Regions from separate parts of the Saccharococcus sp. Marseille-Q5394 genome, predicted to be linked through region 1. Evidence: riboswitches for the same ligand, from Rfam matches in the RefSeq annotation. Region 1 holds a riboswitch; the other holds the start of a gene.
The links. Region 1 has a riboswitch for lysine ahead of dapA (4-hydroxy-tetrahydrodipicolinate synthase). Riboswitches for the same ligand answer to the same signal wherever they lie in the genome.

Region 1 (16,569 bases):
TCTTTCATAATCCGTAACAGATCCTTCACGAGCTTTTCGTCATCCTCTTCTTCATTGAACAAACCGAGCTTGCTTCTCATGCCTTTGAGCCAATGCCCATAATACTTCCCCGCATACCCCGAAAGTGTTTGTTGCGCAATGTGGACAGCTTTTTCCTGATCTTCATCGAAGAGCGGCAAAAGCGTTTCGGCAAATCGTGAGAGATTCCATTCTGCAATTCCGGGTTGATTGCCGTACGCATAACGGCCTTGCCGATCGATGGAGCTGAAGACGGTCGCCGGATCATACGTGTCCATGAAGGCACAAGGTCCATAGTCGATCGTTTCGCCGCTGATTGTCATATTGTCCGTATTCATGACGCCGTGAATGAAACCGACCAGTTGCCATTTGGCAATTAACGACGCTTGCCTTTCCATCACTTTTTGCAGCAATGACACGTGAGGATTCGGGTCATTGGCCACTTCCGGATAATGTCTTTCAATCGTGTAGTCCGCTAACGTACGTAAATCCTCAACAACCTCACGCGCCGCCGCGTACTGGAACGTGCCGACACGGATGTGGCTTGCCGCAACACGCGTCAAAACAGCTCCTTCAAGCGTCTCCTCACGATAGACGGGTGCTCCCGTCACAGCTACCGCTAGACTCCGCGTCGTCGGGATGCCGAGCGCATGCATTGCCTCACTAATGATGAATTCACGCAGCATCGGTCCAATCCCCGCACGGCCATCGCCTCCACGGGAAAACGGCGTCTTGCCTGAACCTTTCAGCTGTATATCGAACCGCTTTCCTTCAGGTGTCATCTGTTCGCCAAGCAGCACGGCCCGTCCATCCCCGAGCATCGTAAAATGGCCGAATTGGTGTCCGGCGTATGCTTGTGCAATCGGTTCTGCGCCTTCAGGTATCATATTTCCTGCAAAAATCTCTGCTCCTTCTTCGCTTTCCAATAACTCGGCATCCAGTCCGAGAGATTCCGCCAATGGCTGATTGAATACAACCAATTCCGGTGAAGGCGCTTCTTCCGGATTAGTTTCCGCGTAGAACGGCTCCGGTAGACGCGTGTAGCTGTTATCGAAACGCCATCCGAATCCTTTTCTCTCTGTCATCGTCTTCAGCTCCCATTTTTGAAATTCCATGTTTTACCTCGCGTTATTTCTAATCCCAATCTTACAACAAAGGGATCCGCTTCTCCATTATGAATAAAAGACGCTTCAACCTTGGTATACCCAATTCGAATCGATTCACGTAAGCGACTCGTTCATAAATTCAAAAATACAGGGAACTGTATGGGGGAGGCTGAACAAAAAAATGAAAGGAGGAAAACCAATGCCAAGGATTGCCGTAGAACAACCGTATGAAGATGTCATGAATGCACTTGTGGCGAAAGGTTATGAAGCGAAAATGTTTACCACCGATGAAGATGTCACCGGCTATGATATCGGCGTCGTCCGTGCCATTAATGAAGGGAACACGCATGAATTCAACTTTCCAGTCATCACGATGAAGGGCATGTCGATTGACGACGTTGTCCACGCAGTTGAGCAGAAAGCAAACCTCCTCCAATAAGCATCCCCGAAAAAACAGAATCTATGGCAGCTGCCTTAGGTCTTATGTTCCCGCATCTACAGGACAGCCTGCCAATCGACTACCGATTGGCGGGCTGTATTGATTTCATGCATGGTAATAATACGTCTGACGTCTGCGAGATGCCTCCCGCTGTTCCGCCCTATACCTACGCTGAAATGCACGAAGTTCATCCAATTGTCCATTCATACGGGGATCCTGCGACATCATTTCCTTTAATTCGGAAGGACCAATTTTCCTCTTCACCTTTTCAATTTCATCCTCAAAAAATAATGACATGTCCATACCTCCTCCCTTTTGCTTGGCAAGGGATGACGGATTAGGCTATGCTCATTAATCGCCATTCCCCCGTTACCGTATAGTACGTCGATTTAACGACAGGACAAGAGGTAAGTGTACAGTTTTTATTATTTTCAATGAACTATAGTTATAGAACAATACGAAACAAGAATAGTAAACGATATGTCACCACTTCTTAAGATAACAGAACCTACGGCGGCCGCAGGTTCTGTTTTTTCATTAAGAATTACTAGGATTCCATTAAGATCGTGATGATGATGCCAAGCAAAATCCCTAGGAAGACCGTTGCTGAATATAGAAGAACCCGCTTCATTTACCCATCCTTCCGTCACTCTTTTAACCAATATATTAATGTACGGGACAAAACATGTAGCCTTGTACGAAAGATGCATCTACCTCAGTCTTAAGACGTATGTGAAAATCAATCATACGACTGGTAAGTTTTTCAATTGAATAAGGTAGAATAGAATAAAATGGGGTAGAAGGAGAATGAGAATGAATAAAATATTAGGGATTGCACTGCTGACGGGTTTTCTAGTCGTTTTCGGCATCTACGGGTATAACAAATGGTTTGCGAAGGCAAGTGGGAATGACGAAATTTCAATTGCTAAAGACAAGGCAGAAGCTCTGGATGTGGACATCGACTTCGGGGTTGGCACCCTATTCATCCAAGGCGGTTCCCCGGAATGGGTCAGTGGGGAATTCACCTACAATCACAAAAAACTTGAACCAAAAGTGACGTATAAGAAAAAGAAGGATATCGGCTCCGTCAAAATCAAGCAAGGCTCGAAGCCAACATTCGGTTTCAATAAACGCAAACTGAAAAACGAGTGGGACCTCCATCTGACAAATGAGATTCCTATCGACTTGGACGTTGACATGGGCGTTTCAACTTCGACACTAAATCTGAAAGGCCTTCAATTAAACAGCCTATCAGTCGATAGTGGCGTCGGTGAATCCGTTATCGACATGAGCGGCGATTGGAAAAAAGGTTTCCGTGCGGATATGGACTTAGGTGTTGGAGATGTAACCATCATCCTGCCAAAACAGACTGGCGTCAGAGTTAACGTTTCGAAAGGGATCGGTCGCGTTGACTTGAAAGACTTCACCATGCAAAACGATGGTGTTTATGTCAACGATGCATTTTCAGGGGCAGACGTAATTATCGACATTTCTCTCGACATCGGAGTCGGCGATGTCAAATTCAAGTTTTCCGAATGAATTGTGTCGGTGCCTGTGCGTGGTGCATTTATGACAATTCATTGAAATGAATAGAAATACATGCGGAAGCCATTGAATTGTTGAATTCAACGGCTTCCCTTTTCTATTATATACAATTGTAGTGTATAGTCTGAATTGCTTCGTGCACAGGCACCATAAAAATTATTGCACCTCGATTTTTGTACCGGCTAATAAATCACCTAGATGACGTTTGTCTTTACGAAATAGACCCATGCACAACAATACGAGTCCAAGCAACGATCCACCGTTTGCGACAATAATTGCGGTCATATCAAAACCGCTATACATACCATGGATCACACCTATATGCCCTAATTGCCAAGGTAAAAACTTGATAATATTTCTTAGTATAGCTGAGCTGAATTTATGCTGGTTGTACATCAGTTTCAATCCAGCGGCTCTTTTTCCAATTGATCCACCTTTGTAATCCAAATACGAAAACAATAGAATAATCGGTATCACCGAAGTAAATGTCGCGACAAGTTGAGATTGTGTCTCTGTATACTGTGGAATTTCCTTTAGAATTAAAAACATGATCACCAAGTTGACAATCAACAAAAGAACCAAGTAAGTAAGAATTACTGCATAATCAACAAGCAATTCTTTTAGCCTCTGTTTAATTTGAATGTTATTCATGAAACACCTCAATCCTTCGACTATCTGCTCGCTCCTTTTTTGCTGCATGTTATTATATTCTTCTCTGCTGACTATAGAATCTCCTCTTACAAATGGGCGTGGCCTAAAACTCGAGTAAACGTCTAAAGTAATATTCGAATTCACTTTATTTTCATTTTTCACTTGCAATTAAATCGAATTGCATGTAAACTGATAGTTAATTTAACAAAATCTTATTTCGCAAGTTTTGAAGTAAGGATAGAGGCGCAAAGACCATCAGTATACAATCTGAGGATAATGAGATCCTATGAAGGTTGTGGAAAGGGGAATTTGCCGAAGTGGAGAGAGGCTCATTTATCTCGAAGCTGGTTCTGGGTTGAACAAGTCCAGAATTGTCATATAGGAAACTATATGGAGGGCTATCTTATGCAATGAAATAATGTAGTTATTATTTCAAGCAACAACGAGCCCTCGTTGTTGCTTTTTGCGTTCATTTTCAACTGCCCTCTCCCCTCTAATTTTTTTCAAAAAAATTAATTATAGGAGTGGAGAACTAATGAACTTCGGACAAATCGTAACAGCAATGGTAACACCTTTTGACACAAACGGTGAAATTGATTTTGAAGCGACACGGAACTTGATCAATCATTTAATCACCAATGGATCGGATAGCTTGGTCGTATCAGGAACGACCGGAGAATCACCGACATTAACAAGTGAAGAAAAGGTCAAATTATTCAAGTTTACAGTTGATGTTGTAAACGGAAGAGTCCCGGTCATTGCCGGTACAGGCTCGAACAACACGAGAGAATCGATCGAACTGACAATGCAGGCAGAGGATGTAGGCGTGGACGCAATCATGCTCGTCGCTCCTTACTATAACAATCCTTGCCAAGAAGGAATCTATCAACACTTCACGACAATTGCGGCGGCAACCTCTTTACCAATCATGCTGTACAATGTCCCAGGACGCACTGTTGTGAATATCGATGTCGATACAGTCGTACGCCTTTCCACAATACCGAATATTGTTTCCATCAAAGAGGCGAGCGGCAATTTAGAGGCAATGGCCAAAATTATCGAGCAGACACCGCCAAGTTTTTCTTTATATAGCGGCGACGATGCATTGACACTTCCAGTCTTATCAATTGGCGGCACAGGGGTCGTTTCTGTATCCTCCCATGTGTTGGGGAATGAAATGCAAACGATGATCCGAAACTTCAAAATCGGCAATACTGTAGAAGCGGCAAGCAATCATCGCAGACTGGTGCCAATGATGAAAGCACTCTTTGCAGCACCAAACCCATCTCCAGTCAAAGCGGCTTTGAATCTGAAAGGAATCCCAGTCGGCGGAGTCCGTTTGCCTATGATTCCGTTGAATGAAGAGCAACAGTTTTCATTGCAACAGGCGCTATCTATGCATGAAGAAAAGGTTAATATAACAGCGTAAGGGATCGGCACATATATGAATAACCCATCGGCGAGGCTACCTCAAGGATGGGTTATTTTTTATGTTGAAATGACAATACGAGGAATTTCATTCTATAGATTGTTCAGCAACCACTGTTACCCCGTAACTTCTTCTTTTCATTACCAAAAATCCAAATGTGAATGTGAGTAACATCAACATATATGCACAAAACATTATCGTCGTCCCGTTACCGACGAATGGCAACACTCTCACTGCCCCATAAACAAATGCCAGCATATAGTGCTGCGATAACAATGCCAACTCCATACTTCTTGAAGTTCCATCCAGCACGACAAACTGCCAAACAAACAAGATGAACGAGATCAACCAAACGGAATTTCCTATTATAAAACTTTTCCAAACAGGCATATCCAATTTAGAATATTGAGCACCTACATAGAACCAAAATACTAAAAGCACAAATTGCATTATAAAAGGAAACAAAGGAATCACCATTACATTTACCAAAAACCCATAAACGAACGGCACCAATAGCAATACGAAGTGCAACATATAACTCCTTAAACTCTTCATCCCAATCTCCCCCAAACGCCTCGTCTAAAGTAGTCATTCTACAACTATCCTGAAAGTCCTTTATTTAACTTTGTTCGTTAAATCATATCGCCTTTACTCCGGCCAATAAAACCCCTCCACCGGTACATCAAATAGCATAAACATATCCTTGAAATACGTTTCATCCACCAATTTGTCCAACACACCTTTGAAATACCTAGGCAGACTACGAATGGCTTTCCGTTCCTTTCAATAAAATACGAGCCGCCAGTCTCCGTTACATTCGAACGACTGGAACAACTCGAATAAACTACGTATAATAGGGGTATAGAATGTATATAGTAAAAAGGACCGCCCAATGGTTGCACATTGAACGGTCAATATAATAGCGTAGGTTCCCTAAGGGGATCGGCACAGAGATGAAATAATCCATCCTACACGAGCGATCAACTCAAGGATGGATTATTTTTTATGGTGAAATGACAATACGGCTACGATTAATGCTGCGAAAGTAAATACGAGCAAATCGAACTGCGAAGGGTTCGATTTGCCGTATTTCTGCGTCCTTTGCAGAAATTAAGGCATTAGCACTTTATTCGGGACGTCGCGAACTTAGACTGCACTTCACAGGAAAATGGCCGAAACCGTAATATTAAACCGAAGTCCCCTTCGTCCTCAAATCTTCCACTTTCCGAATATAATCCTTCAAATAATCCATAGTCTCAGGATTCCCGTACACCTCTTCAGGCGTCATCCAATACACAGCCGCCACCTCATCAGCACTGGCCGCATACGGTTCACCGCTAAATTCCTCACACAAAAAGATTACATTTACAACGGGCTCCTCTTGATCCGTCACAAAGCTTGTACTATGCACATATTGTGGACGCCCTTCAATAACAAGCCCAACTTCCTCCTTCACTTCCCGCGCAATGGTACGCTCTAATATGTCCGATGAAGCACCTTCGAGCTCAACTTTCCCGCCAACCAATCCTATTCCGCCAGGCTCGTGTTCTTCCTCCTCGCTTCGCTTGCATAGTAAATAACGGCCATCCTTGTATATGGCTGCTTCTGTGTTGACGATGAACATGTTTGATCGCTCCAATCCCACTTCATTGTTATTTCGGGTATATTAACTCAACCATTCTCTGAAATATATATGATTCATTATCCAGAATTAAGTCCATGCTAATCTTTTCTTCAAAGCTATCGCCAATAAACAACAATTCTCTTGTTCCATGATGCATTTCCAATCTATAGGCATCAAATTCAAAAGAACTTACCTTATCCGCCATGTCGATAAAGCGATTATCTAGATTTACTAACGCGTTGTCCGATAGACGATTAACTAATTTCCACAAAATATATTCTTCCTCTGATTTCGTGTGTAATTCTGCGAGTGAGTTGGCCTGCAGAAAAGAACTAGAAGGAACCATTGTATAGTTATTAACTGTATAGCCCTTCCCAGTAATTTTCTTTAATGTCCAATTTTCAATCGCAAAATTTATATACTCGCCTTCGACCTCAACTTTTTTAATCGAACCAAAATAGTTAATCTCGTTTATAGACTCTTCGTAGCAAGCAATAAATTGAATGTGATGCCAACCCTCTTTTAAGTCAGCAATTTTTAACTTGTACACCTTCGCGGATAAAAGCCTTTGAATATCTTCATTATTAATGAAAGTACAAATTAGCACATAATCTGTTGAGTACATATCAACTGATTCCAGTGATCCCTTTGGCAATATGCCTTCTCGCTGAAGTTCTTCTGGACTTTTATTCAATAAACTATCTATGAATCGGTTCACCAACGTCGTATGGTTTGGCAAAAAAGGAAGTCCGCCTATATTAACGCTATTAATACTACGATAGAGCTGATGGTTCTCATAAGCCTTTTCATCATGCCAAGGAAACAAAACGTAAGCGCCAAAAGCAGTACGCTCATAGCTGCCGGAAGTGTTAATCACTAAAGAATCCCGATATCGATGCATCGTATTTATATCGTCTTGCATTGGTCCTGGCATGCTGCTCGTTTCAAAGTCAATTCGATATTTTGCATCAAAGACATACTGGTATTGATAGTCCTTCCCTTTCTTGCCTATACTCAACATTGAATCTGGCTTCTGCTGAACGGTAGGCACTTTATTGCTTGAAGTATCATACTGGTATTTAAGTGTAATTTCTTCTCCTGTTACAGGATGGACATACTTTCTTTCCGCCGTTTTAGACTTGTCCAAATTCACAAAAAGGCCATCTGTATTAACTTTTACAACATCTTGGCTTTTTTGCTCACATTTTTCAGCCAAAATCTGCCCTAGCTTTAAAAACGTCCAATACTCATACAATGTTGCTATGTCTTTAACAGACATTTTATAGATCTCACCTTGCAGAATGATGCTTTTGCTAATCGTTGTATATACAACTAATACTTCACGGTATCCAGGCGCCATTTGCAAAACCAAACTAACGATTGATCGGTCAAGTTTTCCAATGGTCCGCCAAAACGTATTCTTTTGCCGCTTTTCAATGTCAGATATCATTTGATCCAATTTGCCAATCAATTCATTGTCTAATTTACTGTATCCCCATGGAGTAGCAGCCTCAATTACCCTTTTCAATTCTTTCAGACGAATAATGATTCTTGCCATTGTCCATTTCACATATCGATTTTCATGAGTGTCAGCAGTATGCTGCTTTTTCATTAGAACACCTTTTGAAGGCATAACTGTCCTATCACCGATTTGTATTCCATTCGGTACGTCTTCAAATCGACTGGCATTTCGACGTAAATAAGCTAATGCTCTCTGATCCGGCTTTCTTAATTTGCTGCCACGAACTTCAACATAATTCTTCTTGAGTTGATGATGGGATGCTCTTTCAATACGATCAATTGCTTGAATATATTGTTCGAAATGGAGTTGCATTAATCGATAAAACTCAGAAAGTGAAGGATCCTTATAGATCATCGCGCTTCCTTGCAGATAGGTTCGTTTAATAAAGTGATAGGCCAAATTATAGATTTCCTCACTCACTTCATTCAACAGCGCTTTGTAGTCTTTCTTATAATCCAGCTTGGTTGGATAGACTTCTAGCATAATATCCACTAGACGACGATCACTGGAATCCCGGATTTCAAAAGATGTAAGGCCAACTTCGTTTCTAAAATGAAGGATACCTGTTAGTAAATTGACCCTAGATACCTTGGAAATTGCATCACGGAATTGAGGATACTCATGATAAAACCTCAATTCTTCTTCTGTCTTAGGAATAATAATTAGCTCGTACTGTCCATTTTCAAAAAAGACAGGAATAAATTCCTGCCCTGAATAGGTTTTTAGCTCTTCGCTTAATACATCATATATTTGTATGGACACCAAATTCTCCGCACGGCACTGAAACTTCATATAATCCTCTACCTTAAAAGAACTATACCCTCGAAGTTTTCTATATTGCGGATGCTCTGCAGGTCCTTTAATTACACATGTAAGATCCGAGGTTTCAATGATTACCAACTCTTTGTCTTTAGGAGATCCAGAAAGAGGTAAAGCCATCCGTTTGGTACCTCCTTAACATTTCCACTATCTTTTTGGTGCTACGTGGATAATCAACCGAAGCTTGTACATTTGTAGCATCGAAAGAAATACCAGTAAATTGCTCATATAATTGTTGTAAAACTAACTCAATCCGGCTATCTCCGCCTGTAATTCGAGGCAATACCTTTTGCATAATACACAAATCAAATGCTTCCTCTTCGTCCAATAATCCTCCGTCTTGACTGTGTACCATGTAAAAACAAATCTCATCCCGCACCCGATATCCTACCTGGGCATTTATCAATTCTAGTTTACGATTTATGTCATCTAGTTTTTGAGAAACCTTCTGTATCAAATACATGTGAGTAGAATAAATATCCTTCAAGGTAATAAAGGTGGGCTTAAGTTGATCATTTGTAACATGTATTGGATCCACCGTTTCATCGCTGCCTTCTAGAAAATCAAAGTTATTAAGATCAACTTCATTGAATTCAATTGTATTTGCTCGATCAAGCACCTTTTTACTGAATGGGTGAGTAGTTTCATCCATATTGACAGTACCGATAACGTAAAGATTTTCGGGTAATCCAATTGATCGCCCCATGTATTTTTCATCCAATAAGGTAGATGATATAATTTCATCTCCATCTCGTCTACGGCTCTCCATTACACTAAGCAAATCGCTAAAGTAATACTCAACCCTGGCCAAATTCATTTCATCTAATAGAACGAAATGAGGCAGATTAGGGTGATCTAATGCATGCTCAATCATTTCGGTAAGAGGCCCTTTTTTAAAATCACCCTTTAAATCTACATAGCCCAATAACTCCGAACTGTCGCTCCAGTCAGGTCTTACAGGAATTAATTTGAACTGGCCGCTGTCTTCTGTTGCACCTATACTCTCTGCAAATAGCTGGACAATCTTAGTCTTTCCGGTGCCGGAAATTCCCGAGATGATGACGAAGGGTTTGCTGCGTAGCGAGAGATAAAGGTTCATTATATTAGACAAAGAATAACAAAATCCCCCGGAAGTAATATACGAATATACATGATTTACAAAATCTACGCTTTCCAACATTTCTTCGACTGTTTCATCTAACCCAGAAGGAACGCCATCACTCTCCAATGATAACAGTGTACTTAGCCTTGTATATTTGATTGGATTACCTTTTCCCTTATGTATACTGCTCACATCTTTTCCAATAAGGTCATTCCTCATTTCCTCGCGGCTAACATGTCCCTTGAGGAAATATCTTGTTGGCTTTCGTTTTGGTATTTCTTCTTCATAGCCTTCAAAATCATATACTTCAATTATTCTATTTTGATAAACCGCACAATAATACTTTAGATCTCTACTTTCGGTTCTACCGAAGCTAGCCACCCAACTGTAACTTGTTGCATTATAAAGTTCTTCAGGTGTCATTTCGTCTTTGTAAGATCTATTGATTTTTATTAAGACTACGTCTTTTACATTCTTCTTAGTTGAATTATTAATTAGGTTCTCCTCCTTTATATATATAATTATTATGTCTTAGGGTTGGAGATGTTTCTTACCCAGACTCTAATCGGTACTGAGCCATATTAGACCTCGTATACCTATTCCCCCTAAATATTTGGACTATTTAAAGGATAGCACATTAAGATGTAGCTAAGAAATATCAAATTAATGTATATAGGAGCAACTGTAAATATTAGCTAGATACTTTTTCCGATTTTAACTAAATTACACTTTGACAATTCTTTGTAATACCAAGTTACTATAAGTTTTACGTTTGACTCAATCTAATGAGGGAATATCAAAAATAAAAAGGTGAAAATTAATGGCTGACAATATGTCTAAAGAACAACGCAGCAAAACAATGAGCAAAATAAAATCAAAATCTAAGCTTGAGAATATGTTTGCCAGTGCCCTTTGGAGAAAAGGTCTGCGGTTCCGCCGCAATGTTAAATCATTAAAAGGCACCCCGGACATAGCAATTGTCAAGTACCGTATCGTCATTTTCGTAGATTCTTGTTTTTGGCATGTTTGTCCAGAACATTTTAATCAACCCAAAAGCAACGAGGAGTATTGGAACAAAAAATTAAAACGGAATGTTGAGAGGGATGCGGAGATTAATGCTTATTACATAGAAAAGAATTGGAACATTAAAAGGATATGGGAACATGAAATAAGAAGTGATATTAGCAAAGCCGTTGATGATACATTGAAATTTATTAAAGCAGCTAAAGATAATAAAACATGAATGTGTTCATACAATAACTCATCACAAATACCGCTCGCTTATTTTTCTAGCAAGCGGTTCTGTACATATAGACATCAATAAGTTCGATTTTATAATTTACAATCTTCCCGACGTTAAAAACAAGCCATAAACATTTTTACGATGATATTGAATGCTCTCAATGGAGGGCTTCAAGAAATCAGTTGTTGGAAGAAAGATTGGTTCTCCATCAAGACTTTTTAGAAAATCGCTCTCAACTTCGGGGTGTACGGATATTGTATAGTCATCATTTAAAGTAAAGAACCCTTTATCAAATGACCAATGAATGTCACGACTTAACGCTAAGCCATTGTTAGGCATGAAGAGTCCTCCATGACTTTTCGGCCAAATATGTGCAGCCTCCAAATTCAGGAATCTACCATACTGAATAACATTTCTAGTCACAGCGCATCTGTTTTCATAAGCTACCATAGTAAAATCTCTAAAGCTGATAGATGTAAATAGATCTGAAAGTTGAGTATCTGAAGTATAGATTTTCTTAGTAACACTCGTGTCCACTACTGTTCGTATTGGGGCATCAGTTTGATAAATCCTACTAATTCTAGCTTCAATTTCCTCCAGAGGTTCCTCATAAATAGCATGCCCTCCAAGAATAGAAGATGATTCAATAATATCCCTACAAGTTACATATAACTCTGTGTTCGCAGGTGTAATTCTATCAGCGTAATAGACAACTTGCCTTTCTACTTCACCCGTAACACCCGTATTTTCAACTGTGATAATAGCTTTTTTAAATATGATTATGTCATTAGTTTCGAATAAATACTGGTTCATTTCCAGTGCATTGTTTAAGTAAATCCTGTATTCGTTCCTCGGTCTTGCTGATGTGCTGCCATGATATTTGTCGTTATGATAAATATAATTACAGTAAATCTTTTCAAGATTACTTGCATATACAGGAATGATTGGTAGTAATGATGAATCATTTTTAACTGCCTCTGATAGTGGAGGAAAAAAAGAGAGTACTCTAGAATCTTTTGATATATAAATATATCTTCCTCGCGTTGCTCTATCCCCAGGATGTGCAATGCTACCTAATTCCTGATGCCCTAATTTTTTTAGATAATACGTCATTACATTTCCTCCCATTCTATATCGGCAATTATAACATAAAAAAGAGAAGCTATTGAAGCTTCTCCGAATTTTATAACAACGACTCTAATGCCAATGCCAACTTTTCTGAAAACCTAGGAGGAACAGCATTACCAATCATTTTATAATTGTCACCAGTACTAGAAATGAATATATAATCATCATCAAATGTTTGCAGTCGAGCAGCTTCTCTCACAGTTATTGACCGGGATTGTATAGAATCGGGATGTATATGCCTTAACCCATCTTTATATAAATGAGCGGGAATAGTATTGCTTGGTTTGTCCCACCGTAACACAAAATATTTATGCACATTTGAGGTCTTTCCTGTTATCTCTGTATAGAGCTGTTTTAGTGATTCGCTTGAAACATATTCGCAACGGCCACTTTCGATATCTTCACAAAGCAACTTGAAAACATTTATGTCCCGTGAATTGTGATAACGCGGAAGATGGTTTTCAACCTTTGCAGTAAGATCATGAGAATAATTTCTTCCTCCAACCCTTACTTCTTTATCTAAAGGAAGGAGTTTGGGAAGATCAGCAATCGCATCGTAAACATTTTTTGGTTTTTCTTTATACTTCGGCAGTTGCTCCATATAGAAAGACTTCAACAGCCCCTGAATATCGGAATATGAATCTTTACGTAGTCCAATAATTATAACGCGTTTTCTTTTTTGCGGTACACCGTATTCCGATAAGTCTAGTAGCGCAAATTGCTTTAAGTCTTCTATTATTTCGTATCCACACTCTTCAATTTGTTTTTTTATTAGGTCAGTTACTTGAATCCCCCCCGGCTTAGCGCTAAGCATTCCAGGAACATTTTCAAACACAAATAGCTTTGGACGATATCTTCTGACAATTTTTAAATAACTTTCAAATAAATAATTCCTGTAGTCATCCCGCATTCCATTTGCATCTCTTATTCTACCTGCCATTGAATATGCTTGGCATGGTGGACCTCCAATAATCAGATCCAAAGACTGATTATTTAGGAGGGAATCTAATCCTTCGTGCGAACCATACTCAACATCGTCTGACCAACCTTCAAATAGTTCTTCAGTTCGTTGTATATCAAACCGTAACACGCGGGTTTCTGCATCTGACATATTCCATTTTTCAACTAACCGGTTTACTAAGTTTTCTACTTGAGGCTTTTCCCATTCGACAGCAGCTAGCATATTAAAATGTTTATTTTTTTTAAATCCTTCTGAGAGTCCTCCGCAACCTGCGAAGATATCGATAAAATTATATTGCTTCATTGCTCCTCCCCGTCTGATAATAAGTATTTTTTTAGTTGTAGACCTAAATGATAGCCAAGTAAAGGAGGCACAGCGTTACCAACTTGCTTATATTGCTCAGTTTTATTTCCATAGAAAACAAAGTCATCAGGAAAAGACTGTAAACGAGCATTTTCTCTAACAGTAGGTACTCGATTGTACTTGTAATGAAAGTGGTTTCTGTGCCCAGTATCTATGGTTTTAGAAGGTTTCTGACTGTGATAGCGGGTCCATGCTTCATTAAATTTACGGCTTTCTCCTACGCCTGGTGGTAAGTCTTTATGGTTTCCACCTTCCGGCACTTGTGATATCACGTTAATAACTTCTGGTGTATGTTTTGTACCCAAATGGTTATATAAATGAGTTGCTTTCTTTCTCATCATTCTTTGATAAGCAGTTTTCGGGGGATTTATATACTCGCTTACATCACTACCCAAATCATCCTCAAAATCATGCAAATCACTTATGGCATCCGAACAGGTTACATAGTTATCCTGATTACGGACAGGTTCCGGAAATTCAAACTTCATGCCGTTCTTTAAACCAACAATAAATAGACGCTTCCTGATTTGGGGAATTCCATAATCTGGGGCGTATAGAATTTCAGTATTCATCTCGTAGCCCAAATCAGTAAATTCTTTAATAATGGCTTCTTTCGCTTTTCCTTTATATAAAGTGGCTAAGCCAGGTACATTCTCTAACACAAATGCCTTAGGTTGAAAAAAGTTAACTGCTTCAACCATGGCTTTAAACAACTTATTGCGTTCATCATTTTCATCTCGTGAGCCAGTGAGCGAAAACCCTTGGCAAGGAGGCCCCCCAATTATCAAATCAATTCTTTTATTATTAGTAAGACTAGCCATCTCTAATATCGTTGAACCTTGGAATAGGTCTCCATCCATTGCTATTGCACCATCATGGTTCTCTTTAAAAGTCTCGAGTGCTGGAATGTTATTATCAACTCCTAAGAGAACCTTATATCCAGCATCAATAAAACCTTTTGATAAACCACCGCAACCACAAAACATATCAATGACGGTTGGTTTCTTGTTACACAATACACTTCATCTCCAATTACTAGATCAATAATGGTCAAATTGTTTAAACTAACTTCTATCGTATTCACTTATGAACCTTATAATCTTCAGGCTTTTCATTAATGAACATGCGATTAAACTCACAATCAACAATATATTTTAGGGCTTGGGCTTTGGAGACTTTCCCTATATTATTCTCTTGTAATGATTCCGCAATGTTCTCAAGTCTCCTCATAGTTTCAGTATCAATTCGAACCGTGGTATATCTACTCACAATTTGTCACCTCTTTCATTATAACATTTGTAATTATCATAATACATCATGTAACACTTTGTTTCAATATGTATTAATATTTCTGAATATCCCTCCGGTGTTGGGTTTTCAACGCATTTATGCGGAGAGTTAAACATAGGTTCTCGGGACTCATGTTGATATTTGTATATTCCGCCTTTGTTTGGACACCCTAACCATAAATTTGAAAGGGTGTGTATTCCGATGATGCCAGAACGGGAACTTTTTGCGGAGTTGAATGAGGATCAGTTGAAGGCATTGAGTGCTTTGGAGGATGAGCTGGGTGTGACGCTTGTTGCGTATGAAAGTCCGATGCATGATGATCACCACATTGTAGAGTCGGATGTATAATTGAGGAGGACTATCTTTGGGTAGTCCTTTTTTTGATGTACTACTAAATTCATCACTGTTTGACTACATTTGAACGCATTTTATTACAAAAAAATTGAAAGCCTCTATCTTAGATTACCAAGTAATCCTTGATTAAGGCTTTTCAAAGGTTCTTCATATTAGTTAGGAAGATTTAGTTGCCATGAAACTCCGAAGCGATCATTTAGCCAGCCGAACTTTTTACTGAAACCATAATCACCTAAAGGCATGAGTGCTGATCCACCCTCGATGAGTTCATGATAAAGATTGTCAAGTTCCTCTTCAGTATCACAAGTCACAAAAATTGAGAATGAAGGTGTGAATGAAAACTGATGCTTTACGCTACTGTCAATACACATGAATTCTTGCCCTTTTAGCGTAAAAGTAGCCTGCATGACAGTTCCTTCTTTCCCTGATTCGCCAGGTCCGTATCGAACAATGCTTGTAATTTGTGAATCCTCAATGAGGGATGTGTAATAATTCATCGCTTCTTCTGCATTATCTTCCTGAAACATTAAGAATGATGCTATCTTCTTCATTAAACATCTACACCTTTCCATCGCTATCCTCTAAAGTATAATTCATTTCTTATAAAAGTATCCATTCTACACGTTAATTACTCAAGCCGTCTTTATGTGAGTAGTACTTCCCCACTCACTCCTCATATACTGGTATCGATTGTGTACTTTCCTATAGAGGAGGAATGGCGTGGATATTACCGTGCGACGGGGAGATTCGCTGTGGTATTATAGCCAGTTATTTAGAGTTCCGCTTCAATTGATCATAGATTCGAATCGTGATGTAAATTTGGAGGTTCTCTCGGTCGGGCAACGTATCCGAATCCCGGGATATGTGGCGTTCGAAGTGCAAATCAATCAGGGTGACTCCTTATGGTTGATTGCGCAGCGAAGAAATATTCCTCTCGATGCGATTTTTCTTGTGAATCCAACACTCAATCCAAAC
Region 2 (16,569 bases), 930 kb from region 1:
AAGCTGACGATGAAATACCCTGCATGTATCCTTAAAGGTGAAGGTGCACGTGGTATGACATTGTCCATCGCTTTGGCTGGTAAAGGGCAGCACCAAGATGCAGGAGCAAAAATGATGCACTTGGCGCCGAACACGTCATCCACAATCGTTTCGAAATCGATTTCCCAACACGGTGGTAAAGTTACGTACCGTGGGATCGTCCACTTCGGCCGCCGTGCAGACGGTGCACGTGCGAATATCGAATGTGACACGCTCATCATGGATAAACTATCGACGTCCGATACGATTCCATACAACGAAATCTTCAACGACAACATTTCACTCGAGCACGAAGCGAAAGTTTCGAAAGTCTCGGAAGAGCAGCTCTTCTATTTGATGAGCCGCGGAATTCCTGAGCTTGAAGCGACTGAAATGATCGTTATGGGCTTCATCGAGCCATTCACGAAAGAATTGCCGATGGAATACGCAGTAGAAATGAACCGCTTGATTCGCTTTGAAATGGAAGGTTCAATCGGTTAATATAGCAACAAGAAAAACCGCCTCATTGCAGGCGGTTTTTTCTATTTTCAAATCCTGCGCTCATAACAAGCCGCATCGCGCTCATAACCTGCAGTTTCGCGCTCATAACCTGCAGCATCGCGCCCATAACATGCGGCATCGCGCCCATAACATGCGGCATCACGCCCATAACATTCGGCATCGCGCTCATAACCTGTGAGATAATACCATCTAATAAGACAAACTATAAAGCGCACACTTATAATCAATAGTATAGGAGTGTTGCTAAAATGGAAACAAAGCCAAGGATGTATACGTTTGAGGAGAAAAAGGAAGTAGTGGAACTATTTTTTGAGGGCTATACAGTTAAAGAGTTGATGGAGAGATTTGATATATCCAACCGAAGAAGAATCTATGAGTGGTCCAAGAAAGTGCGGGATGCCAATTCATTTGACGTCTTAAGGGATCGGCGTGGCCTGATGAATAAAGGAAGAAAGAGGAAGGAATCCATCGAAGAGGAAAATGAACGTCTGAAATTAGAGGTTTTGTATTTAAAAAAGCTTATACGGCTGAGAGAGGAGTGAATGCGACACAAGCCGATTTTGAATTTGTAGAAGCTCATAAGGATGAGTTCTCAATCACGATGTTGACCAAGATAACCGATCATCTAAGCCGTACTCATTACTATAAACTTCTTGACGGTAAAAAGGGGCCGACGCGGGAAGAACGGGATAAGCCGTTATTGAACAAGATGTTGTCCCTCTATATCACCCACGGAGGAAATCTGGGAAATGAGAGGTTCAAGATCGAGCTTTATGAAAAATATGGTGACGTCGTAAATGTGAAGAAGATTTCACGGATGCGGAGGATGTATAACCTTCCTTTGAAGACGAAACGTAGAAAGCCGAGAAAAGCCGGGGAGATTCATCATATTGTAGGTAACCTGTTAAATCGTAATTTCAAAGCGAAGAGACCTGGAAAGAAACTTTGCATCGACATCACCTACCTGAAAGTCGTCAAGCCACGTGAGAACTTCCTGTTCCTCTGCGCCATCACGGATCTGTACAACAATGAAATCGTTGCCTACAGTATCGGGGAGGACATGACGACAGGGCTGGTGTTCAAAGCACTTGATCAACTAAAAGAAAAAGGACTTGTAAAAAAGAACACGATCCTACACAGTGATCAAGGTGTTCAATTCACAAGTCCCAGATACGTGAACCGGTTGAAGGAAATGAAAATCATCCAATCGATGTCCCGCAGAGGCAACTGCTGGGACAATGCCTGCATCGAAAGCTTCTTCGGCAAGTTGAAGACAGAGATGCCGGGCTTCTCCGTTCCGGAGACCCGTAAGGAGATGATCAAAGCCGTCACCGATTACATCACCTATTATAACGAATTGAGGCCGCAATTGAAATTAAAGAAGAGTCCAATCGCTTACCGGCTGACTGAGGCTGCTTGAGCGGAAGGAACGCAAGGCACTGGCTGGCGACTTTACGTGGAGCAGCAGGCATGATAGCCTCATCGGGTAGAACCAGCTGTCACCGGCTGGTTATCCTGGTTCGGGAATCATGCCTGCAGAGGCTCCATGTCAAGTCGCAAACCGGTATATTTGTAAATAAATGAGATGTGCGCAACAAAAATTACTGAGCGTTTTATTAAGTGTCCTATTGACAGGTAGTAAGTCACCTGCAGTTTCGCGCTCATAACCTGCAGCATCGCGCCCATAACATGCGGCATCGCGCCCATAACATGCGGCATCACGCCCATAACATTCGGCATCGCGCTCATAACATGTGGCATCGCGCTCATAACATGCGGCATCGCGCTCGTAAACCCGGCCCCCGCGCTCATAACTTCTCCTTCCGCGCTTAAAGCCATGATGCAAAATGGCGGAATCCCCTCATCGACATATGATATGATGACATTATTCATCTACGAACCGGAAAGAGGGATCATATGATACACGTCGGATTGACAGGATGGGGCGACCATCCGGATGTCTATTCCCCAACTTCCAAAAAAAATGAGAAATTGATCGATTACAGCTCCCACTTTCCAATAGTTGAGCTGGACGCATCCTTTTATGCAATCCAGCCGGAGCGTAATATCCAAAAGTGGATTGCCGAAACACCAGATGACTTTCAATTCATCGTAAAAGCGTATCAAGGAATGACAGGCCATCAACGAGGAAAGCTGCCGTATTCATCTCCTGAAGAAATGTTCCAGCAGTTCAAGCTTTCCATCGATCCGATGTGGACCGTCGGAAAGCTTGCTATGATTCTCGTTCAATTTCCGCCTTGGTTTGATTGCAAAAAGGAAAACGTGGACCAAATCAGATATATAAGAAGTCAGCTCGATGGCTATGACGTGGCGATCGAGTTCCGCCATCAATCCTGGTACGCTCCCTCTATGCAGGAAAAGACACTTTCATTCCTTAAGGAGCTGGATTTTATTCACACCGTCTGTGACGAGCCGCAAGCTGGCGTAGGAAGTGTCCCGCTCGTTGCTGAAACAACACGAAGCGATAAGGTGTTTGTCCGCCTGCACGGTAGGAATGTAAATGGCTGGCGAAATACGACTGGTGACAATGAAGCATGGCGCAAAGTCCGTTATCTCTATAATTATTCAGACGGAGAACTAGAAGAAATCCGTCAGGCGACCCGAAAACTGGAGAGCGAAGCGGAGAACGTATTTGTCATTTTTAATAATAATTCTGGTGGCCATGCAGCTGAGAACGCAAAACGCTATCAAAAAATGATGGGCATTAACTTCCAGGCACTCGCACCTAAGCAGCTTGACTTTTTTGAGGAGGGGTAATAATGGCGTTTCTGTTGTTAGCAATTATTGGTGCAATATCCGGCGTAATGGGATCCATCGTCGGACTCGGAGGCGGAACGATTCTCGTACCGCTGACACTATTGGTTGGCATCAATTTTGGGTGGATTCCGGGCATCACTCCTCAAAGCGTAGTAGGGATTTCCGTTATCATGATGATCTTTAACGGCCTATCTTCCACTATTTCGCATATGAAAGTGAAAACCGTGGACTACCGAACCGGATGGATCTTCTTCGCAGGCTCCATACCAGGGATGATTCTCGGGGCATTTGTGAATAAAGGAATGGATTTACCATCCTTTAATTTATATTTCGGCATACTACTCATTGTCCTTTCCATTCTTTTGCTTGCACGCAAGTATTTAAAACCGATCCAATGGTTTGTCGAGCACGGCAAGCCAAGGACATTTATCGACACGCAAGGCGAGTCGCATGTATATGGGTATCCGGTATGGTTTGCACTCATATTGACATTCATCATCGGATTCACATCCGGCCTTTTCGGAATCGGAGGAGGAACAATGATTGTGCCTGCACTAATCTTGCTGTTCCTATTTCCGCCGCATGTTGCTGTCGGTACATCGATGTTCATCGTATTCCTATCAGCCATCGTCAATTCGATCACGCATATCTCTCTAGGGCATGTCCCTTGGCTATATGCACTTTCTGTCATTCCCGGAGCTTATATCGGCGGTATGATCGGAACGATGCTTAACAGGAAGATGAGCTCGGAAACATTGGTCCTCGTACTTCGGATCATGCTGTTACTATTCGGAATTAGGTCAATCATTGAGGGGATTTGGGGTTGAGCCATGCAACGCAATGTAGAAACGATCCATATCTATCATACGAATGATATCCATAGCCACTTCGATAGTTGGCCGAAGATTAGCAGATATCTCCACTCACAGAGACAGCTGCACAATTCCACACGGGAAACCTGCTTCATTTTCGACATCGGTGACCATGTCGACCGCTCCCATCCTTTCACAGAAGGGACATCGGGCAAGGGCAATGTCGCATTGTTGAACAGGGCAGGTTACGATGCAGTGACAATCGGCAATAATGAAGGAATTACTATGTCCAAAAGAGCGTTGAGCTCCCTTTACGAAGGCGCTGATTTCGATGTCATCCTTTGCAATTTATCGGAGACGGATGGTTCTCCTCCAAAATGGCTGAAGCCTTACAAGATATACAAAACAGCTAATGGGCTTAGGATCGGGGTCATAGGCGCTACGGCAATGTATACGGAATTTTATACGAAGTTAGGTTGGCATATCGGAGAACCGAGGCAATTAGTCGAAAGTGTGGCCGAACAAATCCGGCGTAGCACGGACATCATTGTCTGCCTATCGCATTTAGGTGTGAATGAAGACAGGCGTCTTGCTGAAGAAAGCGACCTGATTGACGTCATTTTAGGAGGGCATACTCATCATTTATTCCCTGAAGGTGAAATGGTAAATGACACCTTATTGGCTGCTACAGGGAAGTTCGGAGAGTATGTCGGGCATGTTGAAATCCAGTTCGATGCAAACGAGAAAAAGGTCATCGAAAAAAAAGCGGAAGTTATTCATGTGAGCGGGCTGGAAAGCCGGGAAGAGGACGTACAGGAAGTGAATGACCTTATTCATGCTGGGAATGAAGCGTTGGAGGAAAACGTCTTCTATACAAAGATGCCCTTAAAGCAACAGCTCTTCATGGATAGCCCGATGTCTTCATTCTTCGGAAGGGCGATGATTGAGTACACGGGTGCGGACTGTGCGATGTTCAATGCAGGGATATTCCTAGGGAGCCTCGAAAAGGGCTGGGTGACAAAACGCATGGTGCATGCCTTGCTGCCGCATCCGATAAATCCTTGTACGGTTACGTTGGATGGGGCAGACCTGCTGGAGGTTCATAGGCTGTCCAGCAATGAAACATGGCCGGAAACGGAAATTAAAGGTCTCGGCTTTCGCGGCACGTACATGGGGAAAATGATTTTTGAGAGGCTCTTCCGGACAGACGATGGGGAATTATTTGCCGGGAATCGAAAAGTGGAAGTTGGAAAAACGTACAAGGTGGCAACTCTGGATATGTTCACATTCGGATTCTTTTTTCCGTCTTTACAACAGGCGGAGATAGAATACCATATGCCCGAACTGATTCGTGATGTTTTCATCTGGTACGGAATGAAAAGAGACAGCCGAACTGATCTGGATGTGAGAAGCCCACATTCTAATCGAGAATGAACGGCCCCGTTCCTGCATAATATTAGGCAGGAGGGGTCGTTTTGAGATTTTATGGGCAACCGTCTCGAAATTATAAAAAAAGGAATCGGCATCGCGGTTCCAATCATAATGGCAGACCTCGCCGAAAGCGTCGTTTATTGCCACTCATCTTCCCGGCGATTTTAGTGACAATCGCTCTTTTTCTATATTTTGTAAACTCAAAGCTCACTCCGATTTATCTCTCCTATGCGGAAGTTGAAACGGAGAGGATTGCAGCGCATGTCATCACACAGGCAATCAAATCAAGATCTACCGAAATATATGATGTGAATGATATCATCGAAAATGTGCCGAGTGGTTCACCTGGAATGGTTACAAATACGATGAATGCTGAAATCATCAATAAAACTAGGGCGGAAATCCATAGTCTTATAGAGGCATATCTCAAAATGGCTGAAAGCGGGAACTTGGAAATGCTTCCGCTCAGTGAAGACATCGAATATGATCCCGAAGCGATGGAAAAAGGAGGGGGCGTCGTCTTCTTCGTGCCGATGGGGCAAGCGACGGGTCTTCCATTAATCGGGAACTTCGGCCCTAAAATCCCGATACGTTTCCACGTTATCGGGGAAGCACAGACGACTGTCGAGACAGGCATCACTGAGTTCGGCATTAATAACGCGATGATTGAAGTGAATATATTGGTGACTGTCAATGTCCAGATAATCGTCCCGCTTGCAACGCAGAGAAGCGTCGTGGAACAGCGGATACCTGTAGCTATCGGATTGATCCAGAGCCCAATTCCTCAAATCTATAACGGGGGCGGAAACAATCCTCCGCAAATTGAAGTTCCATTCACGCCTGGCAATCAATAATAGCCCTTGAAATATAGAGAAATTGTGTTATGCTAGGTTAACAAAGAGGAACACCGATTAGGTAGAGGCTGCAAGGCTTATTAGTAATGGACGCGAGATTGGCATCGTAGACCGCCCGTGAAAGGAAGTTTTGCCGAAGCTTGGAATGGAACGCCAACCATCCATGCTGGGGTCATTCCGAATAGGAATGACACTGTCATGCAATTAGTGCATGATGAGCTACAGATCGTACGTAGATAAAACATCTTAGATTATCTTACAAACGACCGTAGAATAAGCCGACACCTGATGCACATCCTAGTGCAATGGGTGTCGGTTTTTTTCCTTTGTTTTCACCTATAGTTCTTCAATCAAATATTGGAGGAATGTTTTTATGATAGGCACTTGGGTTTCAATTTTGCCGCCAATCGTGGCAATTGTTATGGTGTTAGTGACAAAGAGGGTACTATTATCACTCGGATCGGGAATTGTAACAGCTGCCTTATTGGTCGCGAGTTTTTCCCCGGTCGATACGTTGCAAAATCTTTGGACAGGCATGATCGTCTCCTTCTGGTCTGAAGGGGAATTGAATACGTATAATATTTTCATCATGGTATTCATTTTATTATTGGGTGTCATTACGGCATTTGTCAGTTTGTCAGGCGGAAGCAGGGCTTTTGCGGATTGGGCAGTCAAACGCATTAAAACGAGACGCGGCGCGAAGCTCCTGACCGTATTGCTCGGAATCCTCATATTTGTGGATGACTACTTCAATTCATTGGCTGTCGGGCAAATTGCGCGGCCGATTACAGATCAGCATCGCATTTCCAGAGCGAAATTGGCATATTTCATCGATTCCACATCCGCTCCGATTTGCGTTATCTCCCCGATTTCAAGCTGGGGCGCATTTCTCATCGGACAATTGGCTCTCATTTTTGGTACGTCTGCCGCAATCAGTTACTCGCCATTATCCGCATTTCTCATGATGGCACCGATGAACTTTTACGTCATCGCAACGTTGGCAATGGTGTTTTTCTTTGCTTGGACGAATATCGATTATTTTGAAATGAAAAGACATGAAACGCGTGCTCAAGAAACAGGGGAGCTTTTCGATCCGAATAAAGAGATTCCGGGCCAATTGAAAGAGGATTTCCCGATTCACTCCTATGGCCGTGTCATCGATTTGATTGCGCCGATCATAACACTTGTCATCGTTACATTAGGGATGATGATTTGGACGGGCTATCGCATTGGCGGCTCGGCGAGCATTTGGACCATTTTCGAAAACACGGATGTACCAATGTCATTGATGGTAGGCGGTCTAGCAGGAACAGTATTGGCAGCTGTCCTCTATATTTCACAAATGGGCAAAAACGAGACTGCTTCGTATAACCTTGTAGGCAAAGCATTCATCAGTGGTGTCAGCGCAATGATGCCGGCGATTCTCATCTTGATTTTTGCATGGGGGTTGACGCATTTGATCGGTGTCCTGGAAACAGGGCCGTTCCTATCAAGTGTCGTGGAACAGTCAAATGTACCTGTCAACTTCCTTCCGGTCATTATGTTTGTCCTCGCAGGTTTGATGGCATTTTCGACAGGGACATCTTGGGGCTCTTTCGGAATCCTGCTTCCGATTGCAGGAACGATTATGATCAATGCCGAGCCTGAACTTCTGCTTCCTGCATTGTCGGCAGTATTGGCAGGGGCTGTTTTCGGGGATCACTGCTCACCGATTTCCGATACGACGATCCTATCATCTACCGGTGCGGGATCCAATCACATTGATCACGTCTCGACGCAGCTCCCTTATGCATTGATTTCAGCAGGTATTGCGACGATCGGCTATATTATTCTTGGGCTTACAGGATCGGTTTGGATCGGACTTGCAGCAGTCATCGTTATAATCGCTGGATTGTTTGCAGTATGGACTTCAAAACGGAATAAAGCAGAAGTGAGGGCTACTTCCTACTGACTTATATGAACTGTCACATCCGCCGGGCACCCGGCAGATGTGGCTTTTTTTTGTGGATGAAGCATAAAGCGGCATCCCCAATCATAAATTTCCACTACCGGTGCACTCCCAGATTCCTGCGATGAAGAGAAAACCCATACAATGAAATGGATATTTATTCAATAAAAAACATTTTGACAATAGATACTAAGACGGATATACTAGTTCTAAGATTATATAATAATCTGAAAATGGTAAATTATTAACAGAGTAAAGGGAGAGGGGAATTTTAATGGAACAGCGTTCGCAATGGGGGACCCGCGCCGGCTTTATATTAGCGGCTGTCGGATCGGCTGTCGGCTTAGGAAACATCTGGCGTTTTCCATACGTCGCGTATGAAAACGGCGGAGGGGCATTTTTTATTCCATACTTATTTGCACTTCTGACAGCAGGGATCCCGATTCTTATCATGGAATTCACGATAGGTCATAAGTATCGTGGTTCTGCGCCACTATCTTTCTTTCGTATGAAAGGAAAAGGGGCCGAATGGTTGGGATGGTGGGGCATATTCGTCTCGTTCGTCATTTCGACGTATTATGCAGTCATTATCGCTTGGGCGATGAAGTACACGATCTATTCCTTCAATATGGCATGGGGGGATGATACAGGAGGATTCCTGTTCGGGAGCGTACTGAACTTGGCGGATACTCCAGGAGAAGTCGGTGGGCTTGTGCCAGGCGTACTTATTCCGCTTGTCCTCGTTTGGGCAATCGCATTCATCATTTTATTAGCAGGAGTTAAACGAGGAATTGAATTGGCGAACAGGATTTTCATTCCGACGCTTGTCGTTGTGTTCCTTCTCGTCGTCATTCGGGCAGTTACTCTTGACGGGGCGCTGCTCGGTCTGGATGCATTCTTTAAACCGGATTTGAGCAAGTTGGCAAATTCACAAGTATGGGTAGCGGCATATGGACATATTTTCTTCAGTCTATCGATTGCCTTTGCCATTATGATCACATACTCCAGTTACTTGCCGAAGAAGTCGGATATTACAAATAACGCATTCATCACTGGATTTGCAAACTCAGGATTCGAATTGCTTGCGGGTATCGGAGTGTTCGCGGCGCTAGGCTTCATGGCGACACAGGCAGGTACGTCGGTCTCCGAAGTTGCTTCTGCGGGTGTTGGACTCGCGTTTGTCGTATTCCCGAAAATCATTAATGAAATGCCGGGAATGAATGGACTATTCGGAGCTTTGTTCTTCCTATCGCTCGTCTTGGCGGGTCTCACATCGCTCATCTCGATCTGTGAGACGTATATCGCGGGGATTTCAGAGAAATTCAACATCTCGCGTACGAAGTCCGTCCTTTTCGGTGTAGGCCTTGCAGCAGTCATCTCCTTGCTGTTTGCTACACGCGGCGGCTTGTATTTCCTAGACGTTGCCGACTACTTCATTAACCAGTTCGGTGTAGCTGCAATCGGTTTGGTCGAAGTCTTCCTTATTGTATGGGTCTTCAAGAAACTTCGTGTATTCGAAGACCATGCGAATGAAATTTCTGATATCCAAGTCGGCCCACTATGGAGAATTTGTTTGAGATTCATTACACCGATCGTCCTTGGCTATATGATGTTCGACTTGTTGCGCATCAATATTTTCAAATTGCATGAGACAGACAATGGAAACTACGAAGGGTATTCGGACGCGTTCATCATGTCTACAGGTTGGATGGTCGCATTGTTCGCCATCGTCATGGCAATCATCTTTACAGTAATGAAATGGAACAAGAAAACAACTGACTCAACAGACTTTGATAATCGATAAGGAGGATTCGCTATGAGTGGTGGAGCAATTTTTATGATGATTCTCGGAATCCTCGTCATTTGGGGTGGACTTGCGGGAAGTATATTTTGGGCAGTGTCTAAATCGAAGAGCAGAGCCTGACTCTGTTCGAATGGAATGACAAAGGAAGAAAGCGCATGCATCATAGCGCTTTCTTTTCTTATTTACACAGTAATCTCTTTGCCATCAATAGTTGTTGGAAGTCAGAATATATGATACATTGACAGAAGTGATATACTGCAAAACAAGCAAATAGGAATGGAGTCGGTTATCGTGTCATGTAGACCAGAAATAGGGAAAAAGACAGAACATGTTCGAAAGCCCGATTGGCTAAAAATAAAATTGAACACGAATGAAAACTATACGGACCTAAAAAAATTGATGCGTGAAAAGAACTTACATACCGTTTGTGAAGAAGCCCGCTGCCCGAACATCCATGAATGCTGGGGCGAACGCCGTACAGCTACATTCATGATCCTTGGTGCTGTCTGTACACGTGCTTGCCGTTTCTGTGCAGTGAAAACCGGATTGCCGAACGAGCTTGACTTAGCCGAGCCGGAACGTGTTGCGGATTCCGTTGCACTCATGAACTTGAAGCATGTCGTTGTTACAGCTGTTGCAAGAGATGACTTGAAAGATGGAGGATCCACGGTGTTTGCTGAAACGATCCGTGCCATCCGCCGTAAAAACCCGTTTACGACAGTTGAAGTATTGCCGTCCGACATGGGAGGCGAGTATGATAACCTCGAGCGCTTGATGGATGCAAAACCTGATATTCTGAATCATAATATTGAAACAGTCCGCAGATTGACACCGAGGGTCCGAGCACGTGCGACCTATGATCGTTCCTTGGAGCTTCTTCTCCGAGCAAAAGAGATGTATCCGGAAATCCCGACGAAGTCCTCCTTAATGCTTGGGCTTGGCGAGACAGTAGAGGAAATCATCGAAACAATGGATGATTTACGCGCACATAAAGTGGATATCATGACAATTGGACAATACTTACAACCAACAAAAAAACATCTGAAAGTCCAAAAATACTACACACCTCAAGAATTTGGAGAGCTGCGCAAAATCGCAATGTCCAAAGGGTTTTCCCATTGCGAAGCGGGTCCATTGGTACGTTCCAGTTATCATGCTGATGAACAGGTCAATGCCGCTGCAAGAGAAAAACAGCGGATTGGTGACGCAATGTTAGAAACAACGGTACAAAGCTGAAAATGGAAGTGATTAGTTTGGTAACGATAAACAATTATGAATACGAAATTCAGATAGACTATCGGGATGGTTTTAACGAGGAAGCATTGGACGCCAGGTTCAGTGACGTGCTATCGAAATACGATTATATTTTAGGTGACTGGGGTTACGGTCAGCTGCGGCTGAAAGGTTTTTATGAGGACCGCAATTCCAAGGCGACTTATGAAACGAAGATCAGCACCTTGCAGGATTACCTTTATGAATACTGCAATTTCGGATGTGCCTATTTTGTCCTCCGGAAAGTTGGCAAGGTGAAGGTGCAGCCAGTAGAGCAGGAACAGGAACAAGAATAAGTAGGATGAACCGCCTTGTACACGGGATGCTGTGGACGAGGCGGTTCATTCGTGTGCCCGTTATGATATGATGGACATGGAGTTTAGACAACCGGGAGGGAACAATCTTGTACTTTATCGATCGTCAAAAAATCAATGAAACGCTAGCTTATATGGAGAGTCTTCTCGCTTTATTCGAAGGGCACCAAAAATGGAATGAAAGTAAAATCCACGCTCTGGCACTTGAAAGGATTGCTCATACAATCGTCGAGTCTATCATTGATGTCGGTAATTCCATGATCGACGGCTTCATCATGCGTGATCCAGGAAGCTATGACGATATTATCGACATTATGGAAGATGAAAAAGTGATTTCCCCGGAAATGGCTGACCCTTTGAAAAAAGTGATCGGGCTTCGAAAAATGATCGTTCGTGAGTTTGTCGACGTGGACAGTGAGGAAATCGAAGCGGTTTTGAACGAAACGAAAGAGGAGATCAAAGCATTCCCCGAGAAGGTCAGATATTATTTGGAGAATGAACTCGGTCCTGTTTCCGCCTTCAGCCCGCTGGAGCAATAAAGAAGGACAAGAGCTAAGCAGATTGAAATAAAAAAGAACCGCACTATGAAATGCGGTTCTTTGCTGTCTTCGTCCAGCTCCGGTTGGCAGCCTCCACTTTTGATCTTAGAAAAGTGGATTTTCTTCAATGAATTGATAAATTCGTTCCGTCAATTCATCAGGTGTGTCAGCCTCGACTACCTCACCATTGACGAGAGCATATAATCCTTCAGCACATTTTGTGCAGTAACTAAGACAGCCATATTCCAACACATCTATGTTTGGATCCCTTTCCAACGCTTCCAATGTCTTCTGTGAACCGTTAGCAAGATTGCTCATACAAAATTCCACGATCGGATTCACGACGATCACCTCACCTACTTGGCATGCTACTCCTATTTTCATCGGTCGTCAAATAGGTTGTCTTATTGTGAAACTTCTCACAAACTGTTATAATCATTGTGGGAATAAATCGGAAAATCGATAGACAAAGGAGAAAACTATGAGAAAACTAGTATTATTAGGTGCAGGCTACGGTAATATGCGCATTTTGCTTCGTCTACTCAATAAAGAATTGCCCACCGATCTGGAAATCACATTGATTGATAGAACACCTTTCCATAGTCTTAAAACAGAATTTTATGCATTAGCAGCAGGAACAGCTCCTGACTCGGATATCCGTGTCGCGCTGCCTGCACATGAAAAACTAAAAGTCGTTGAAGGGGAAATCGCACAAATCAAGTTGGAAGAGAAGGCGATTCAGCTTCGCAATGGTGAAGAAATCGCGTATGACGAGCTTGTCATCGGACTCGGTTGTGAGGACAATTACCACGATGTTCCGGGAGCGGCGGAATACACGAGCAGCATCCAGACAATCGGACAATCGAGAGCTACATACAAGCTGCTTCAAGAGCTTGGCGGGGGAGCGACTGTCGGCATCGTCGGCGCAGGCTTAAGCGGCATTGAACTCGCAAGTGAATTGCGTGAAAGCCGGCCGGACCTGAAAATTAAATTATTCGATAGGGGACCACGCATTCTGAAGGACTTTCCTGAACGGCTAAGTAACTACGTCAAAGATTGGTTCGATAAGCACGAAGTGGAAGTCGTCTCCAACTCAAACATTACAAAAGTCGAAAAGAATATCCTTTACAATCACGAGGACGAAATCCATGTCGACGCCGTCGTATGGACTGCCGGAATCCAGCCGGTCTCAATTGCACGTGAATTGGACGTGGAAATGAACAGAGGACGAATCGTGCTAAACCAATACCACCAAATTCCTGGCCATGAGAATGCATATGTCGTAGGTGACATCGCCGACCTTCCTCACGCTCCGAGCGCCCAGCTTGCAGAGGAACAGGCGGAACAGATCGTCAAAGTGCTTCGCCACGTATGGAATAACGAACCATTGCCGCAAGAGATGCCCGAAATCAAGCTTAAAGGCTTCATGGGCTCCTTAGGAAAGAAACAAGGCTTCGCCTACTTGGCAGACCGCACTGTGACAGGGCGGATTGCAAGATTGCTGAAGTCGGGTGTGCTTTGGATGTACAAATGGCATAATGGGTAATAGTAAAAACCTTTTCCATAACAAGCGGAAAAGGTTTTTTGGTTCTCAGTTAACTTGCTTTATTATCAATAATATTACGCTGGAATAAATCCGTGCTTTTCAAGCTCATTGAATACCGGCTTTAATTGGATATAACCTTCGCCGATCACTTCATCCTCAATAATGACAAGCGGATAGAAATATTCATCATTCCTCACTTGCTCCGCAATGCCTTTCTGTTTAGGATCGATTATGTCCGATTCGATATCAATATATTCAATGTCAACAGATTGCCCCGGATATTTCCTGCCAATTGCTGCCTGAAGCCACTCGTATGTATCCTTTGAAGAAGGCGCGTTCACACAGCTCGCGCAAATAATATCTGCCCCATATATTTCTATTTTCACATTGTTCTTCTCCATAATTACAACCCCTCCGATTCTCTATTGGATTTTTTCTTCAATCCAGTTTATAATAAGTATAATGAAAGGAGAGAAATAATACAATGACAGATACAGCTATGATGGAACCCGTACAAGAAGTTTTAAATAAATTGCGCCCATTCCTCCTGCGCGACGGAGGAGACTGTGAGTTAGTCGATATCGAAGAGGGAGTTGTCAAGCTTCGTCTCCTCGGAGCTTGCGGCACATGCCCAAGTTCGACAATCACGTTGAAAGCAGGTATCGAAAGAGCGTTGCTTGAAGAAGTGCCTGGAGTCGTGGAAGTTGAACAAGTATTCTAATTGAAAAAGGGACTGTCCAGAATGGAATTCTGTGACAGTCCCTTTTTGTTTACATTAATTAAAGGCAAGCGTCAAAAGTCGGCCGCCCCACGCTCAAAGCACTCTACCTCAATTAAAAGTGAATCCTCTAGCGCTGCTCCCTGATTTCCTGCCATCTTTCTTTAGCCATCTCGATGATTTGCGGGTCGGTCGATATCCTTTGACTTTCAATAACCTTTGAAAAATTCCGGATTGCCTCTTCTTTATCACCGATTTGATGAGATAGCTCGGCCATCAAATACAATACCCTTGTCTCGGACATTTGTGTCCCTGCATGATCCCCCGCGGAATACGCTTCTGTATATAAATTACGTGATACCTTCCTGAACCGTATCCCCGAGTCGATGTCGTTCTTGTCATCATATAGCCAGGCGATGCGCAGCATGATGCCCGCCATCGTCAATGATTTTTCCTTTTTTACACCTGCACTTACGTATGCTAGTTTATAAGTTTCAATTGCCTCATCGATCGTCCGTTCATCCCCGAAGGATCTACCGCTCCAGAGGGATGTAATCTTTTGATTGATTTCCTCTTTCACACCAGGTGCGAAATAACTGGAAAACTCATCGGTGAAGGCAAATCCACAGGTGGGGCAAACAGCCACATTATATAAAATCGGATTGATGTTTGAATCCGAATATACAGGTTTAAAGTCACTTTCATGCTTAGAGACACGGACGAAGCGAGAACGGATTTTTGTTGTAGTGAATTTCTCCTTACAGTTCTCGCATTCGATTTTCTTGGCATAAGTCGCACTTACTTCCATTCATCATCACCCTTTCGCACTATGTAATTCATTATACATCATCTTCATTTAATTGGAGTGAAGATAATTGCGTAAATGGTGAAATCATTGATATGATAGAGGAAAAGCGGGAAGGTGGATGTAAATGAAACAACATGTTGAAATTACTGAAGCTGCAGCATTTCATGTGAAAGAAATGATGATTCATAATGGTGAAGAAGGTTCATTCCTTCGCGTTGCAGTGAACGGCGGAGGTTGCAGCGGATTGACATATGGCTTAGGATTTGAAGAAGCAGCGTCCGAGGATGATTATCTATTATCCCAGCATGGCATTCAGATCGTCGTTTCAAAAGACGATGCAGGAATCCTTGACGGGACCAAGGTCGATTATAAGGAGTCCTTGATGGGCGGCGGCTTCACAATTGAAAACCCGAATGCCATCGCATCATGCGGCTGCGGAACTTCATTTAGGACTGCCAAGAAAGTCGGTACCCCGGAAGTTTGCGAATAATATCCTTTAATTACTGCTAATGAGGACGTATTACTTATGATCCCTTTTCCAACCAGATGCTCCTTTCGGCTTCACTTGGTTGGGAAGGGTTTTATTGTTATATTCGAATTAATGATTTAAATCATTATGATGTTGAAAAGGCTTAGTAAAAAGGCTACTATTGAATAGTAGAAGTTTGTCGAATAAAGGCAAATGCCAGGACTGGGCAAATCGTCTCATATACCGATTTTAAACGGACCCGGCACATAATAAAACAAAGGTGGTTTCGATTTTCGTGAAAAGACCGACAATCTTAGTATTAGGTGCGGGTTACGGCGGTTTATCCACAGTCGTCAACTTGCAAAAATCAATTGGCACTGATGAAGCTGATATTGTGCTGATTAACAAAAATGAATATCATTACGAGTCGACTTGGCTACATGAAGCGGCTGCAGGAACATTATCGCCTGAACAAGTTCGTTATGATATCAAAGATGTCATTAACGAAGGAAAAGTGAAATTCGTTCAAGCTGAAGTTCAAGCAATCGATATCCAAGGTAAAGTCGTCACTTCTAATGTCGGTACACATACGTACGACTACCTTGTTATTGCACTAGGCTTCGAAGGTGAAACGTTCGGCATTCCTGGATTGGACAAGTATGCTTTGTCTATCGCTAACGTCAAAGCTGCACGTCAAATCCGTGAACATATTGAATATCAATTTGCCACATGGTCG

Region 2: linked by a shared signal. The riboswitch ahead of OC538_RS16870 (Na+/H+ antiporter NhaC family protein) and the one ahead of dapA (4-hydroxy-tetrahydrodipicolinate synthase) in region 1 are both predicted to bind lysine.

The regions. Positions count from the first base shown of each region.
Region 1 is NZ_CAMPPQ010000002.1:311,025-327,593, reverse strand. Features, by position in the region: gene OC538_RS12035 (protein adenylyltransferase SelO) at 1-1,103, opposite strand, end outside; gene OC538_RS12030 (YkuS family protein) at 1,324-1,563, shown strand; gene OC538_RS12025 (hypothetical protein) at 1,669-1,860, opposite strand; gene OC538_RS12020 (toast rack family protein) at 2,377-3,102, shown strand; gene OC538_RS12015 (RDD family protein) at 3,265-3,759, opposite strand; lysine riboswitch at 3,990-4,168, shown strand; gene dapA (4-hydroxy-tetrahydrodipicolinate synthase) at 4,295-5,188, shown strand; gene OC538_RS12005 (hypothetical protein) at 5,276-5,743, opposite strand; gene OC538_RS12000 (NUDIX hydrolase) at 6,375-6,812, opposite strand; gene OC538_RS11995 (restriction endonuclease-like protein) at 6,841-9,273, opposite strand; gene OC538_RS11990 (AAA family ATPase) at 9,245-10,678, opposite strand; gene OC538_RS11985 (very short patch repair endonuclease) at 11,076-11,498, shown strand; gene OC538_RS11980 (HNH endonuclease) at 11,595-12,611, opposite strand; gene OC538_RS11975 (DNA cytosine methyltransferase) at 12,682-13,890, opposite strand; gene OC538_RS11970 (DNA cytosine methyltransferase) at 13,887-14,966, opposite strand; gene OC538_RS11965 (hypothetical protein) at 15,442-15,588, shown strand; gene OC538_RS11960 (VOC family protein) at 15,747-16,145, opposite strand; gene OC538_RS11955 (M14 family metallopeptidase) at 16,315-16,569, shown strand, end outside.
Region 2 is NZ_CAMPPQ010000002.1:1,241,248-1,257,816, forward strand. Features, by position in the region: gene sufB (Fe-S cluster assembly protein SufB) at 1-519, shown strand, start outside; gene OC538_RS16830 (hypothetical protein) at 542-700, opposite strand; gene OC538_RS16835 (helix-turn-helix domain-containing protein) at 789-1,082, shown strand; gene OC538_RS16840 (IS3 family transposase) at 1,079-1,960, shown strand; gene OC538_RS16845 (hypothetical protein) at 2,068-2,433, opposite strand; gene OC538_RS16850 (DUF72 domain-containing protein) at 2,458-3,318, shown strand; gene OC538_RS16855 (sulfite exporter TauE/SafE family protein) at 3,321-4,145, shown strand; gene OC538_RS16860 (bifunctional metallophosphatase/5'-nucleotidase) at 4,149-5,564, shown strand; gene yunB (sporulation protein YunB) at 5,606-6,415, shown strand; lysine riboswitch at 6,470-6,645, shown strand; gene OC538_RS16870 (Na+/H+ antiporter NhaC family protein) at 6,789-8,366, shown strand; gene OC538_RS16875 (sodium-dependent transporter) at 8,638-10,167, shown strand; gene OC538_RS16880 (methionine/alanine import family NSS transporter small subunit) at 10,180-10,287, shown strand; gene lipA (lipoyl synthase) at 10,444-11,403, shown strand; gene OC538_RS16890 (YutD family protein) at 11,421-11,735, shown strand; gene OC538_RS16895 (DUF86 domain-containing protein) at 11,843-12,292, shown strand; gene OC538_RS16900 (YuzB family protein) at 12,398-12,634, opposite strand; gene OC538_RS16905 (NAD(P)/FAD-dependent oxidoreductase) at 12,774-13,838, shown strand; gene OC538_RS16910 (YuzD family protein) at 13,913-14,239, opposite strand; gene OC538_RS16915 (NifU family protein) at 14,323-14,559, shown strand; gene OC538_RS16920 (DUF2225 domain-containing protein) at 14,687-15,364, opposite strand; gene OC538_RS16925 (HesB/IscA family protein) at 15,489-15,854, shown strand; gene OC538_RS16930 (NAD(P)/FAD-dependent oxidoreductase) at 16,129-16,569, shown strand, end outside.